Regions from separate parts of the Paenibacillus sp. MER TA 81-3 genome, predicted to be linked through region 1. Evidence: riboswitches for the same ligand, from Rfam matches in the RefSeq annotation. Region 1 holds a riboswitch; the other holds the start of a gene.
The links. A riboswitch is a leader RNA that binds a small molecule or an ion and turns the genes downstream of it on or off. The one in region 1 is predicted to bind glycine.
Positions count from the first base shown of each region.

Region 2: another riboswitch for glycine. It lies ahead of M3650_RS18420 (alanine/glycine:cation symporter family protein); the one in region 1 lies ahead of gcvT (glycine cleavage system aminomethyltransferase GcvT).

Region 1 is NZ_JAMAWB010000027.1:53,861-61,719, forward strand. It holds gene M3650_RS27350 (response regulator transcription factor) at 1-224, opposite strand, end outside; gene M3650_RS27355 (hypothetical protein) at 960-1,271, opposite strand; gene M3650_RS27360 (NUDIX hydrolase) at 1,337-1,810, opposite strand; gene M3650_RS27365 (hypothetical protein) at 1,868-2,083, opposite strand; gene M3650_RS27370 (aminoacyl-tRNA deacylase) at 2,098-2,562, opposite strand; partial or broken gene M3650_RS27375 (GNAT family N-acetyltransferase) at 2,724-2,792, opposite strand; gene M3650_RS27380 (hypothetical protein) at 2,860-3,468, opposite strand; gene M3650_RS27385 (hypothetical protein) at 3,452-3,658, opposite strand; gene gcvH (glycine cleavage system protein GcvH) at 4,373-4,762, opposite strand; glycine riboswitch at 4,949-5,061, opposite strand; glycine riboswitch at 5,255-5,349, shown strand; glycine riboswitch at 5,350-5,458, shown strand; gene gcvT (glycine cleavage system aminomethyltransferase GcvT) at 5,546-6,649, shown strand; gene gcvPA (aminomethyl-transferring glycine dehydrogenase subunit GcvPA) at 6,671-7,859, shown strand, end outside.
Region 2 is NZ_JAMAWB010000012.1:87,141-94,999, forward strand. It holds gene M3650_RS18395 (hypothetical protein) at 1-228, opposite strand, end outside; gene M3650_RS18400 (histidine phosphatase family protein) at 394-975, opposite strand; gene M3650_RS18405 (MFS transporter) at 1,250-2,464, shown strand; partial or broken gene M3650_RS18410 (IS30 family transposase) at 2,567-3,054, opposite strand; gene M3650_RS18415 (aldo/keto reductase) at 3,345-4,322, shown strand; glycine riboswitch at 4,713-4,811, shown strand; gene M3650_RS18420 (alanine/glycine:cation symporter family protein) at 4,962-6,311, shown strand; gene M3650_RS18425 (helix-turn-helix domain-containing protein) at 6,562-7,859, shown strand, end outside.

The sequences.
Region 1 (7,859 bases):
ATCTTTTTGAGCATACCGCATACTTCAAAGCCGTCCATCCCTGGCATCATGACGTCCAGAATGACGACATGGGGTTGAAATTCTTTCATCAGCGTAATGGCCGCGATTCCATCTTGACTCGTCCTTACCTCGAACCCTTCGTTCACAAGCCCAAGCTCCAGAAATTGCAATATATTCGGTTCGTCATCCACAAGCAATACTTTAATTCCCTTCAACTGCTGCATAAGTATCCTCCGCCCCCGATGTCTAGTGGCACCATTATACAACACCGATATGAAAAAAACCTGAGCGCAAGCTGAAAGCCGCCTGAATGACAGAATCAGCTCAAATAAAGGAGCATGCCGTTTTTTTCCCGAGCCGCAGCGATGTAATAATTCTGATTATTCGATCCCAACAATATTCGTCCCCTTCATAACCACGCAGCAAAATTTGATCATTGGATGTCGTCTTTGCTCACCACTGTTCCTATAAACACGACGCTGGCGTGGCCATATCCCTCGCTGCATCCTGCATTGGATTTCGTACAGTAGAACAGCAGCGTACACCTCTTTACAACGGGTTTCGTTGGAGTTTATCCAATGCTTTGGCACTCATTCAGCAGCATTTGCTGAGGCATGTCCAAATCCACTGCACAAAGTACAGTCAATTGCCATTTAGCCGCCCAATCCGTACATTCTGCTGTATATATTCCAATGGGGCTTGCTCGATCATCGAAGGTTACCGCTTCACTAAGCAACAAGACGTCATAACGAAAAGGCCTTCCCTTTAAAGGGAAGGCTTGCGAAATGGAGGAGTTATATTTAATCATTATATGCTTCCACATCCGATTGCATAACATCCATGAGCCATTCCTCAAGGCTATGAAAAAGGCTTGTTCTTGGCCAGATCGGTTCCAACTCCCTGTCCCCGCTCCAAGTTAAAAAAATGAACTTGGACATAGATACAAGATTCGAATACTATCATTTCCTGCTATACGAGGAGACGAAGCAACACCACCACACGATGGTGTACAAATAGCCACACACTACATAAATTGCCCATAATGAGCCTAGGAACAACTGGTTAGCCAAGTATTCCAGTTCTGTCATGCCTTCGCTTCTTCCGAGCGAATTCAAGAAAAAAACAATGAAGCCGCTGATGAGAACGGCGACATGAATCCACGACATCAGCGTTAATCGCCTTCTGCATATACTATACACGCTTGCCGCTAAACTGATGCCTAAAATTGTGTAGCTCAACGCCCATACCCACGCTGCATTTGTGGCCCACATTAGACCCTTCCTCCTGTTTATTCAAAGTTTCAATACAATTGAGCATTCTAACGCCACTTAAGTTGCTATAATGTCTTTCCAGGTTCGATTCTCTCAAGCAGGGTATACGGCTTCGTCTCCCATACTTCGTATGGAATGTAGCGGCCCTGCATGGCGTCCAAGATACGTGATTTAAAATGGGGCCGCTTCACAAAATCATCAATATTCGCTTCGGATAATTCGATAAAGCGCGCTGCCTTTATTTCACTGTCCTGCTTGACTATATCGCCGCGGACATGGTGTGCACGGAAGACGACGGACACAATGTCACTCGTCTGATTGAAATAAACCCCTGTAATCCCGAGCGGTTCAATGATGATGCCCGTCTCCTCCTCGACTTCCCGGCATACTGCTTCATGCAGAGGTTCACCTTCCTCCACTTGTCCCCCTGGCATCTCCCACGTATCAGATCGATTATGGGTTTGCACGAGCAACGTATGTCCCGCTTCGTTCTGAATCAAAGCGGAGACGGCTACGATGTGCCTCGGCACATCCGACATTGCAATTCCCCCCTCATAGATGATGTTAAAAAACGGCCACTTTAAACACGATATGCATTATTCTGGCTTTACGCTTTCAATAGCCGCGAAGAAAACGTCCAAAAGCTCTTTATCGAACTCTGCTCTTACATACTCACCTATCTGGTCCAATTCTGCATCCGTTCCATATTCCAAAACCGGGCGCCCTTCGCACTTCAATACGGTACAATTGAACTTCTCTTGTACTTGCTCGATGACAAAATCCTGATCCACTAACGTCATTGGTCCCTTCACAGCAGCCTACCCCTTTATTTTCTTATTCTAGCAATCTTTCCAGCATTCATGTTCAACATTTCTTCGACTTCGATGCGAACTAATGAGTTAGGCGATCCACCGCCTGTATAGATACATTCCAATTCGGTTACTTTAGGGTCGATCAAAAACAATGCATCATATCCAAAGGAGGGCACTCCACCTGCAGGATAGCCTGTTCTCTCCAGCACCTCCGCTTCTTCAGCCAGCCTCGGTCGATCGATGTCGAGCGCTTTGCTTACTCTCGAAGTGCTTGCCCGGTCCTTTCCATGCACGATCGCAACAATTAATCTGCCTGCGTTATCTATCATGCAAATGTTTTTGACGAATTGATCTTCCGATCCGTTTACAGCAATAGCCGCGTCTTTCACCGAGTGGCAAGACTGCTCCAACACCAAATGCTCGGCTTTCAGTTGATTCGCAGCAATAAACTCATTCATTTTTTGTTCAAACTTGTACATATTTATTTGACCTCTCCTTAGCTGGAATTCAAGTTCACTAAGACCTCGCTGCCTCAGTCCTCGCTGCTTTTCGTTTTCTTATTATATATTCCATCCATTACCCTCCGCCGCAAAAAACTGATGTTGCGATGTTCCTGCCCGGTGATTAGTCTTCAATCCAGAGCCTTTTCCATAGATAGCGCTAACAGCTTTGTGGCATAGCCTTTGCGCCGCTCAGACGGTCGAATACCATTGTAATGTCGGACTGACTAATTGCAAATCGTCCACAATAACACATCCCTATAATTCTCTGGTTCATCATTGCATATTCTGTATACTCTCTAAATCACCCATATTAATTACCGTTATCTCATCGTCACAGGCAAAATCGATAAAGTATAGACTTTTCTTATCCCCCGTCTTCAAAGCGGGATCATTGAAATCTACCGTTTCTAATTCATTTCCGTTCTTCTTTACGATATACGTTATTCTTGTAGCACCATAAGAATCAGAAAGATTAGCATGCTTCTCACCATAATTAGCCAGAAGTTGTTCTAATGAATCTCCTAAACCAATTTCTCTGTATGTTTGAAATCGATTCGATTGATTATCATTAATGGATAGGAAAAATTGGACCACGACATCATCTCGATAAGCGATGCGCAATCCCTCATATTGGTACAGGTTAAACTGGATTTTGTCCTCTTTGCCGTACAGCTCCGTAATTTCTTGTTTAGTCATGCCTATATGTAACAAGTCTCCCGTTTTGGTGTCTATAATTTGAAGGTCGTCGCTTGTATATTGGTCAGGCTCGTATTGCGTTTTTATGACCGCTTCACTATCATCGGTGTTGAGAGATACAGTGAATAGCAATATTAAAATAATGATGCCAATGATGCTTGAATGCAGTCTAGTTTGTCTGTTCAATCGAATTCTCCTCAAGCATCACTCCGGTTACTTCATCCTCTTCCATCGCCACAAAATGATACTCGTCTCCCGGAATTTTAAGCAGCTGTCTCGCTGATTGGTCTAAGCCAATCGGTTTAAACAAGACCTCATATAGTAATTCCTCAGACTTGCTTATTTCTTCTGCTTTGCTTGTTAGTTTGTAGTTCATACACCTTACATCCATTCTAGTAATTTTTAAGGAGATCTGTCTTTTAGCTCTTTCCGTCTGTTAATTAGGTCGCAAATTGAAAAACAGCTCTGTTTTTCGCCTTGAGTATCATATCCGTATTCTCATCATCCCAAAATCGAATCAGATGGTCTTCCGCAAAACACTTGGAATATACTTTCGCATACGCTATCTCTAAGTTTACCAGCTGCCTTAACACAGTATTTCCTCTTTCAATTATAACAATATTTTTCATAAATAGAGCAACTTCATCAACATCAACATCAACATCAACATCAACATCAACATCAACATCATTATTAGTGTAAAATGATAAGTCAATTCCTTCAATCTCAAATCACTGTATCGTTCGTGATGTCTTCCTCGTTCATTTCTTTCTTAATATATGGTATTTCTAAGTTTTTTAAGCTTATGTTTATCGTAACCTTGTTCAGTATTTCTTCTTTACTAACTTCGAAATTTTGGTCAGAGATGTAGCCAAATTCACTGTACAGTATGCAGTCTATATGCTGTTAGCCGCCCAATCCGTACATCCTGCTCTCTATTTTCCATTGGGTCTTGCTTCGACCGTAGTAGCTCTTATATATGATTCCAGACACCACGTTCTATATCCTTTCTTGCGAATGCAAAAACACCCCCCACTGATCGCATAACGCGATTACTGGGAGGTGTCGCTTGCTATCTCGCTGCTTGTGCTTAATCGATAAGCTCCTGATATTTCTCCGCGCTTAACAAATGCTTGAGCGCTTCCTCCATGCTGCCTTCGATCTCGAGTTCGGCAAGCCAACCACCGTCGTAAGGCGCGCTGTTCACCTGTTCCGGCGCATCCTCCAGCCCGGTGTTCACCTTCGTAATCTTTCCGCTGACAGGACAATACAGCTCCGATACCGTCTTTACCGATTCAATTGAACCCATGCTGTCACCCGCAGAAAGCGTGGAACCGATTTCAGGAAATTCAATAAATACGATATCTCCCAATTGAGCCTGTGCATGATCGGAAATTCCGATGCGTACGGTGCGTTCATCGACGACGAAAGCCCACTCATGTTCTTCGCTGTACAATAAATTCTCTTTCACTTCACTCATGCTAACGCCTCATTTCTTCATCATAATTGTAGTTGGTAGTGTAGATACGCATGTAAAAAAAAGACAAGAAAAGGCCTTATTCGCCCTCTTCTCTGTCCTCGGTACCTGAGAGTTTGTGCTCGATCCTACCGATATGGACACGATCGAATTTACCCCTTGGGTGGCTAATGCGCTCTCCAGAGCTGCGTCAGATGACGGTACATGTACCTGAGAGATTAATTGCCAATCGGCAGGTTGGCAGCTTGCTCCTTCGGTGCCGGCACAAGGAACCCCGTGTCGGTCTCTCCCAATCATCTTCATCCGCGTTGTATGAATTTAACAAGGTTGCATTTTACATCAATCTAGGTTGTTCAAAAACACGCATCTATAGCGTAGTTCAGCCTTCGATATATGTCAATATTTCGGACAACATTTTTTTCAATCCGCAAAAAATGGATTGACAATGTGTGGAAGCATCAAGTAATAATGTAGGTATAACAACTGCACACGCGAATGATGGTAAGGGGAGAGATTACCGCACTCAGGTAACGCCGAAGGAGTAAGCCCATACGGGTGAATCTCTCAGGCAAAAGGACTTTTACCGGACGCATCTCTGGAGAGAACTCTTTCACTAGAGTCACCCAAGGGGAAACTCGGAACGTTCGCGTATGCGAATGCGCGAGGTAACTCTCAGGTACAAAGGACAGAGCGGAAGGAATACAGTAGGCGCAGGCATGCTGGCTTTCTTCTGCCTGTCTTTTTATTTTATCAATACCTAACTAATAAGACGATCGAGGTGAAGTCATGTCACAGTTAAAAAGAACACCGATATTCCCGTTATACGCCGACTATCCCGGCGCTCGCTGCATCGACTTCGGCGGATGGGAACTGCCGGTGCAATTCAGCGGCATTCAGAAGGAACACGAAGCCGTCCGCACTCAGGCAGGCTTGTTCGACGTCTCCCATATGGGCGAATTTATCGTAAGCGGTTCTTCGGCAGAAGCCTTTCTGCAGCACGTGACGACGAACGATGTCACCCGTCTCGTCGACGGGAGAGCACAGTATTCCCTCTTATGCAATCCGAACGGAGGCGTCGTCGACGATATTCTCATTTATCGGCTGGCTGCAAATCATTACATGCTGGTGGTCAATGCTTCCAACATTGACAAGGACTTCGCATGGCTTCAAGAACATCTCCCTGCCGACGTCGTCCTAGAGAATAAGTCTGACAGCACGGCATTGCTCGCGCTGCAAGGTCCTAATGCGCAAGCGATCGCGGCTCATGTTACGGACGCGCCGCTGGCTGAGCTGAAGCCTTTTCAATTTGTGAGGGACGCTGCCGTCTGCGGCGTGCGCGCCTTGATTTCCCGTACCGGGTATACCGGGGAAGACGGATTTGAGCTGTATGTAGCAGCAGAAGACGCGCCTCAGGTATGGACAGAGCTAATGAGAGCAGGCGAAGCGCACGGGCTTGTACCTGCTGGGTTGGGAGCGCGTGATACGCTGCGGTTCGAAGCGAAGCTTCCGCTATATGGGCAAGAAATATCGGCCGACATTTCGCCGCTTGAAGCAGGACTTGGTTTCTTCGTCAAGCTGGATAAGGGAGACTTCATCGGACGGGAAGCACTCGCCAGCCAGAAGGCTGATGGGCCTCGCCGCAAGCTTGTCGGAATTGAAATGATAGACAAGGGCATTCCACGCTCCCACTATCCTGTATTAATCAACGAGAATCCTGTTGGCGAGGTAACGACGGGAACGAAGTCCCCTACACTCAAGCGCAATCTAGGCCTTGCCTTAATTGATGCCGCTTACAGTGAGCTGGATACGGAAGTAATGGTCGAAATTCGCGGGAAGCAGCTGAAGGCCCGTGTCATCAAAGCCCCATTCTACAAAAGAGCGACGAACTAAACAGAAGGAGCGAATCCAACTATGAAGCATCGCTATATCCCGATGACGGCACAGGACCAAGTGGACATGATGAAGGTCATCGGCATCTCCTCCATTGAGGAACTATTTCAAGATATCCCTGCTTCCGTTCGCTATCCGGGCGTTCTGCCGATGTCCGAGGCGCTTGATGAAGCAGCCCTGCTGAAGCATATGAAGGAATTGGCGGATAAGAACGCCGACTTTGAACGATATACCAGCTTCTTGGGCGCCGGTCTCTATGATCATCATGTGCCTGTCGTTATCAATCACGTGGTGTCCCGTTCTGAATTCTACACGGCGTACACCCCGTATCAGCCTGAAATTAGCCAAGGTGAACTGCAGGCCATCTTCGAGTTTCAATCGTACATTTGTGAATTGACTGGTATGGCTGTGGCCAATGCCAGCATGTACGACGGTGCTACTGCTCTGGCAGAAGCAGGCGCACTGGCCAGCGGAGCGACGAAGCGCAAGGAACTCATCATCTCGCGCGCTGTCCATCCAGAAGCCCGCCAAATCGTGCGCACGACTGCGCGCGGTCTGAATCTCGATGTCGTGGAAGTCGATTACAAGGACGGCGTCACCGATCTGGAGGAGCTGCAAGCTCTTGTGTCGGAGGACACCGCAGCCGTCATCGTTCAATCGCCGAACTTCTTCGGCTGCATTGAGGATTTGCGTGCTATCGAGCCGATCATTCACAGCAAGAAAGGATTGCTCGTCGTCAGCACCAACCCGATCACCTTGGGGCTGCTGGAAACGCCGGGCAAGCTGGGCGCGGACGTCGTGGTCGGCGATGCGCAGCCGTTCGGCATTTCAGCTTCACTTGGCGGCCCGACATGCGGCTTCTTCGCAGTGGCAGAACCGCTCATGCGACGGATGCCGGGACGGATCGTCGGACAGACGAAGGATATCGATGGCAAACGCGGATTCGTCTTGACGCTGCAAGCCCGAGAGCAGCACATCCGGCGCGAGAAGGCAACGTCCAACATTTGCTCCAATCAGGCGCTGCTTGCGCTGTGTGCATCCGTTTATTTGTCGACAATGGGCAAGACAGGAGTTCAGCAAGTCGCGAACCTGAATGTGCAGAAGGCTCATTACGCCGCTGGCGTATTCGCACAACAATCCGAGCTCGCGCTCGCATTTAACGCGCCTTTCTTCAATGAGTTTGTCGTTAAGCTGCCTGATGGCGCAAATA
Region 2 (7,859 bases), on a different contig from region 1:
CAGCGCTTTAAGGAATGGTTCAACGACTGCGTCCCGGTACAGAACAGGCAGCTTTCTGCGTACTGCCTCCAATCTGCCGCGCAGTTGGTGGTAATCCGTCGGGTCAGGCGGGCCGGGAATATTGGAAACGATGGCCTTTCTGACATCTTCAACACATTGCGGAAGGTTCCTTATATCGGGTTCGAACGTAACTTCTCCGTTCGTGAGCACATCGTTTCGTTCAAGCATCGTACATCCTCCGTTATATAAATTTATTTACATATGTAACTTATCCCACATAAATAAAGTTATCCCTAAAAACAGAATACTAGTACAAATATATAACAGTGAACAAATAGAGTTGTGCAAATCTCATATCGTCTGCAATGAAACGAATAAAAGTTTTCAGCCGTTTTAGGTCCAAATATGCCGTATTTGTTGTACCTCTCCATCTGCAAATTCAATCAAGAAAACATCAGGATTCGTCAGTTCCATGCACGTCTCGAAACCGAATCGAGCATCGTAACGCTGCAGCAGCAGTGTCATTGTAATTTGGTGGGTAACCAATAGATGCGTTTGTTGTTCACCGCCCCGTAAAAGTTGATCTACCAGCTCGCTAACCCGCTGCTGCACCTCGTGATTTGACTCTCCCTGGGGAAATTTCTTTTCCGGGTGTTCGAAATGCACACGTAATTCGGCCAGGATGGCCCCTATATCTTCATTACGGCTGACATTACCCAAATTCAGCTCCTTTAATTTGTCATTGATAGACACCGAAAGCTGTAATTTTTCAGCGATGATGTTCGCCGTTTCACACGCACGACGGTAGGGACTAGAGAGAAGGTTATCTGTACTTACTACACCTTGGCGCTGTAAAAACTCACCTAGCAGCTTCGCCTGTTGAACACCTTCTCGCGTAAGAGGCGTGTCGGGATCATTCAATGTCAGGCCCTGTTGGGCCCTACAATGGCGTATGACATATAGCTTGGTTGACATTGGGTATTTAGCCACTCCTCTATTTGAAATAAGTATCGTGCCAGACCTATTTTAGACTTGGAGCAGTTATTTATTCACGATATAGAGCACTCCGACAAATACCTTGAATGTCGGCTTCGCTGAAAATGTCAGACCAATGCCCATGTTCTTGTTACAAACCATTTTATTACATATAAGATTATTTTATGGAATTGATAAGTATAACTTTTATATCAGTCGCACAGATTAACCAGAGGAGGAGATTTGAATTCATTAATTGTATGGAGGTGTCGATTTGCAAACGGACAAACGGGCTGATTTATTAGCTCTTTCATCTATCCCTCTCATCATGACGTTAGGCAACTCCATGTTAATTCCTGTTCTTCCTGAGATACGGAGGCAATTACATGTTAGTACATTCCATACCAGCTTGCTGATTACCAGCTATTCAGTCATGGCGATTCTACTCATACCCATTGCCGGATATTTATCCGATCGGCTAGGTCGCAAGGCAGTCATTATTCCCAGTCTTCTCATCGCGGCGATGGGAGGCGCAGTATGCGGCGCAGCTGCGGTATGGATGGATAACTCCTATACCGTCATATTATTAGGTCGCGTGCTGCAGGGAATCGGAGCGGCGGGCGCCATGCCCATCGTGCTGCCTCTGGTCGGTGATATGTTCGACAATGAGAAAGACGTCAGCAGCGGACTTGGCATGATTGAGACGGCCAATACTTCTGGCAAAGTATTAAGTCCTATATTGGGATCCGCGTTGGTTGCTATTGTCTGGTATCTTCCATTCTGGTCTATACCAGTGCTCTGCTTCATCTCCATTACATTGGTCCTCTTTTTTGTTAAGAAGCCGCAGAAGCCTGAGAAAAAGCCTGTTCCTATCCGAATATTTCTTCATACAATCCTTCAGTTGTTAAAGGATAATTTCAGATGGCTCATGGCGTTGTTTATGATCGGAGGCATCGGCATGTTTATGCTGTTTGGGCTGCTGTTCTTTTTGTCTGAAACATTAGAGGAGATGCATGGTTATAAGGGCATTTTGAAAGGCTGCATCATGGCCATTCCATTAGCAATCTTGAGTGCGGCTTCCTTTATGACCGGCAAATGTATCGGGGAAAATAAAGTCTGGATGAAATGGATCGTATGTGTAGGATTCGGATTGTCAGCCGCTGCAGTGGGGGGATGTTTACTGTTCGATTCCGTAGCCGCAGTCATTACATGCCTGAGTGCAGCAGGGTTAGGCATTGGAGCATCTTTGCCGTGCCTGGATTCCTTTATAACTGATGGCATTGAGAAGGAACAGCGGGGGACAATCAGCTCCCTTTACAGCAGCATGCGGTTTGTGGGTGTGGCAGCAGGTCCAATGGTTGCATCACTCTTGTTGAAAACATCGGACAAAATTTTATTTTCGACGATGATTGCAGTCGGTGCAGTTGCGGCAATGCTAGCGCTCTTCGCCATTAGAGTGAGCACCTCTGAACCCAGCTTGCGCACCTGAAAATCTGTCTAATGGGGGGCGATTGGAAATTTTGCGGTTTGTATATTCTTTTATCAAGACGGATTGTCAAGCTAAGTGCGACAGTTCACTCACGAATGATTCTTACGCCGTTTTCCACCCAAGACATTTTCTTGGTCGGTTATTAATCAATTCTATTGCATGTGAAGTTCTTCCTCTGTGATCCTAGCAAAGTCATGTCCCTTGGGAAAGAACTCTCTGAGGAGCCCATTGGCATTCTCATTGGTTCCTCTTTGCCATGACAAATAGGGATCAGCGAAATAGACCTTCGCCGTCTGAAACGTGGGCGTAGGATAGGACTTAGCTACTTTATCAAATGTTTCTTCCATGGAAGAAGCAGTGCGATCAGACATCTTCACAGCAAGGTACAAGCGTGTCTTACACTCTGCAAAGGTAGCTACGCAGGCTTTGCTTTTACCACGACTGGATACGACCGTATCGAGTTCCCAATGCCCAAAGCTCTCACGCTTTCGTACTTCCTTGGGACGCTGGCTGATTGTTCTTCCGATATTGAATCGTCCGCGTGTTTCTGCTGGTTTGCGGCGTTTTCCTTTGTGTCGAAGAACTTCAATGCTCCCTTGTACCAGAAGGCCATGTCAAGCTGACTCGGTTAGGAAATATATAAAAGAAGGTGGAGATGCAGTTACAAGTGAATGTAATGAGTTGTTAAATAATTTAACACATAAGGTGTAAAATATGTACACAATTGAAATTAATAAAATGCGTATTGATTTCTACAACGCTTCTAATGGTTTCATTGTTAATTCAAATTACAAAGATGATTATATAATCAAATTACCTTAATGGTATAATTGCTACGTATAAACAGCACTATGAATATTGAAAAGAGGAGCTGGTTATCATGAATTTCCGCCGCCTTGGCAATAGCGGGTTGAAAGTGTCTGCATTAGGATTAGGGACGAACGCATTCGGGAAACGTTCCGACAAACAGACCTCGGTCCGAATTATACATAAGGCTTTGGATCACGGGATCAATTTCATAGACACGGCCAATATTTATGCGAACACCGAATCGGAGCGAATTATCGGACAGGCATTGGAAGGAAGACGTCATAACGTGGTGTTGGCGACAAAAGCCGGGTTAGTTCGCGGGGAAGGTCCGAATGATCGCGGGTCGTCGCGTTACCACTTGCAGCAAGAGCTGGACAACAGTCTGATGCGGCTGAAGACGGATTATGTCGATCTCTATCAAATCCACACGTTCGATCCCCATACACCGCTGGAAGAAACGTTAAGGGCGTTGGACGACATGGTTCGTTCGGGAAAAGTACGTTACATCGGGGCATCGAATTATGCGGCTTGGGAGTTGATGAAGGCTGTAGGCATGAGCGAGCACCTTGGATTGAACCGCTATGTGTCCATTCAGACAAGCTACTCTCTCGCCGATCGGACTCCAGAGCAAGAGCTCGTCCCTCTATGTCAGGATCAGGGGATTGGCATCATCCCGTATTTTCCGCTTGCCGGTGGTATTTTGAGCGGGAAATACAGTTCTACGGAAGCGGTACCGGAAGGCTCGCGGGCGGAAACCGATCCCAACTTTAGTAAGTTCCTTAATGATGACCGCATTACTCTGAGCAGAAATATTAGCAGTGTTGCTCACGACTTAGGCTGCACTCCCGGTGCGCTTTCCCTGTCTTGGCTCATTCACAGACCTTCCGTGTCAACGGTTATCGTAGGTGCTACAAAGGTTGAACAACTAGAGGAGAATCTGCACAGCATATCGATAAAGCTTGATGCAAATCAACTGGAAGAGCTGGATCAAATCAGTTATCCTTTCCGTTATGGAGAGCCGTTCGCTGTTTACCGCTTGCCGGAGTAGTAAAATTTTCCTGATTCGATAAAATGAATGGCACCGCGGGTTCATCTCGTCTCTTCATGAGACGAGATTTTTTTATCATCCTGGAGGCCCATATCATAATGCTCTATAGGCAGAAAAGGGAGAAATACGCATAATGTACATTTTTATTGCATATTCATTGCATATATTCATGAACGTGCATAAGCGAAGGTTAAAGTGAGCCTCCGGGGATATATTACCATTTAATCAGCCTTGCGAAATGATAGTCTGTTCTCTATAATGTAGTATAAAACTTTATAGCTGGATGAAGTTTACGGGAGACAGGCAGCAGTCTGGCCGAAGGGGTAAAGCTCTCAGGCGCTTGATTTATCGAATGATGAATTCGAATGCAATGCAAGCAGGACCGTAGATGGACAGGACTCTGGAGAGACTCCGTCATGGAGCACCGAAGGGGCAATACGGGTGATTTCACACGTTAAAACTCTCAGGTAAAAGGACAGGGATTGCAGAAGTGCAGGCATCGTTTTGCGTTGGAATTGTGACTAGTTTCACTTATCCTCGTATTTGCTATTCTGCAAAAATGTCCCCGGAGTCAAATCAACCGATTTGGCTCTTTTTCATGTCGTTCGGCAATAAATAAAGATCATGAGGGGAATTTCTATGCACATGTTAGAACAATGGTTAGGCAGCGTGAATCGTTTTGTATGGGGGCCGCCGCTTCTTATTTTGTTGGTAGGAACGGGAATTATATTTACATTCCGCCTTGGATTGTTGCAGGTGATTCGTCTGCCTCTTGCCCTGAAGCTCGTGTTCAAAGCTAAAAATGAAGGCGAAGGTGACGTAACCAGCTTTGGTGCGCTAGCTACCGCTTTGGCGGCAACGATCGGTACGGGCAACATTGTCGGGGTAGCTACTGCGATTAAAATAGGTGGACCTGGTGCGTTATTTTGGATGTGGTTGGCAGCGTTCTTTGGAATGGCAACCAAGTATGCAGAAGGACTATTGGCCGTAAAATTTCGGAAGATTGACGATAATGGACAGATATCAGGCGGCCCCATGTATTACATTGAAAAAGGTTTGGGCATTAAATTTAAACCGCTTGCCGTTTTCTTCGCCGTGAGCGGAGTATTGGTTGCACTGTTTGGAGTGGGCACCTTCCCGCAAATCAATGCAATCGTGTCTTCCGCGCAGTCAAGCTTGGGCATCCCCGTAGTGGTTACGGCGGGTGTTGTGACTCTTTTGACAGCATTGGTGACAATTGGGGGGCTCAAGAGCATCTCGCATGTAACGACCAAAGTCGTACCTGTGATGGCCATTATTTATTTAATAGCGAGCAGCATTGTCCTTATTGTTTTTGCGGATCAGATTCCTCATGCGCTGTCGCTCATATTACATGGCGCCTTTAACGCGACAGCAGCAGGGGGCGGATTCCTAGGCGCAACGGTCATGATGGCGATTCGGAATGGTATCGCAAGAGGTGTATTTTCCAATGAATCTGGTCTGGGCAGCGCTCCGATTGCGGCAGCTGCGGCAAAGGTGAAGTGGCCTGCGGAGCAAGGGCTTGTATCCATGACGGGCACATTTTTCGATACGATTATTATTTGTTCTCTGACGGGATTGACATTGATTATAACCGGGGTTTGGAACGGGTCGACTGATGGGGCAGAGATGACCCAAGCGGCGTTTGATGCAGCTATGCCGTATGGATCCATCATTTTGATGTTTTGCCTTATACTGTTCGCTTTTACCACGATTCTAGGCTGGAATTATTACGGAGAACGCTGCATGGAATATTTATTTGGAGTCAAATCCATTCTGCCTTACCGCATCGTGTTCATCGTCCTGATCGGTCTGGGCGCGTTCATCAAGCTTGAGCTGATTTGGCAGCTCTCGGACATTGTGAATGGCTTAATGGCTCTGCCGAACCTCGTCGCACTGCTAGGTCTATCCGGTGTGGTTGTGACGGAAACCCGTCTTTATCTGAAGCATATGAAAACACATAAAAAGTGAGAGGATGAAAGGTCGGAGCTGCTTCATTTGTTGTTCAATCTGTTATCAAGAGTGGTACCGCGAGTTCATCTCGTCTCTTAGGGAGACGAGATTTTTTTATGTAAATCAAGGCATCTTGTTAATTCTGTGCTGTGAACATTGGACAGATGGAACCAAGCATGAGAAAATAAGAACCTGACATTGAGAATCATTCTTACTCATATGGAAAAATTATTATGCTTAGATTTAGATGAAGCTGGAGGAAAGAGAAGTGGACGAAGGGAAACATCATATTTTTTTACATAAAGCATTGCTTCAAATCAAACAAATCGAATGCATAGCAGTCGATGCTACGTCGGGCTGGGAGAGACATGAGCTTGCTTCTCATACCTTATTGTTCGTGACGGAGGGTCACGGAAAATTATACATGAACGATGAACTTCAACCGATAGATCTATCACGGAAATCCGTTTATTTGTTGCCTGCTGGCTTCGTAGTTGCAGCTGAGAGCGACCCGACTCAATGTCTGAGTCTGTACAGAATTGCGTTTGACATGTTTCGCGTTACGGAATGGACCGAGCTGAGAAGAGTGTATGAGAAGGAGTTAACGCTTCCCGAACATGGGGAAATACGGGTCAAGCAGTACCAACGCGTTCGGCATCTGATTCAATTATTGACTAGGGGCAGAGCTTCTCTAAACGAAATGGAAGATTCACGCAAGCAATTGTACTTGCATGAGCTGCTGTGCGTACTATTGGATAACAAAGCGGCGCCTATTTCCGAGCGCACCGAAAAATCGCTGGAAGGCACGATTCAGTACATGCAGCAGGCTTATCATACGGATATCACCCTAGGGAAGCTGGCGGACATGGCGGGTATGCACCCCTCGTACTATTCCCAGCTTTTTAAACAAAAAATGAAGAAAAGCCCAATCGAGTATTTGACCGATTTGCGTATGAACCAGGCAAAGGAGCACTTGCTGGTATCGCGCAAGAAAATTCGTGACATCGCCCGTGATGTTGGATATAAAGATGAGTTTTATTTCAGCAGGAGGTTCAAAGTGTGCAATGGCATAGCGCCAACCGTGTACATTAAGAAACATCATAGCAATATCGTATCTCTTTCGCATCCTTATACCGATCATTTATTAACACTAGGCGTAAAGCCATTCGCAACACACATCGATAAGGAATCGCCATCCATGACCAAGCCGATCTATGATCGGGCATGGGAAGCCTACAGACAAACTTTATTAAAGCAAAAGCCTGATTTGATTTTATGCAAGGACCACATTTCGCTGCAAATGAGAAAGTATATAGGTGACATTGCACCGATTGTGACGATTCCCTGGACGCGATTGGACTTGTTCGGACATTTGCATGAAATAGCCCGGCTTGTGGGCAAAGAACAGGCAGCTCAAGAGTGGATAGAACGCCACGAACAGAGATCGGAACGCGAGCAAAAAAAAGTAAAAGCGGTTATCGGCGATGGAACGGTTGGGCTGCTTACGCTTGTCGATAACAGAATGAAGCTTTATGGCGCACGAAATATCGGGCATGTGTTTTACCG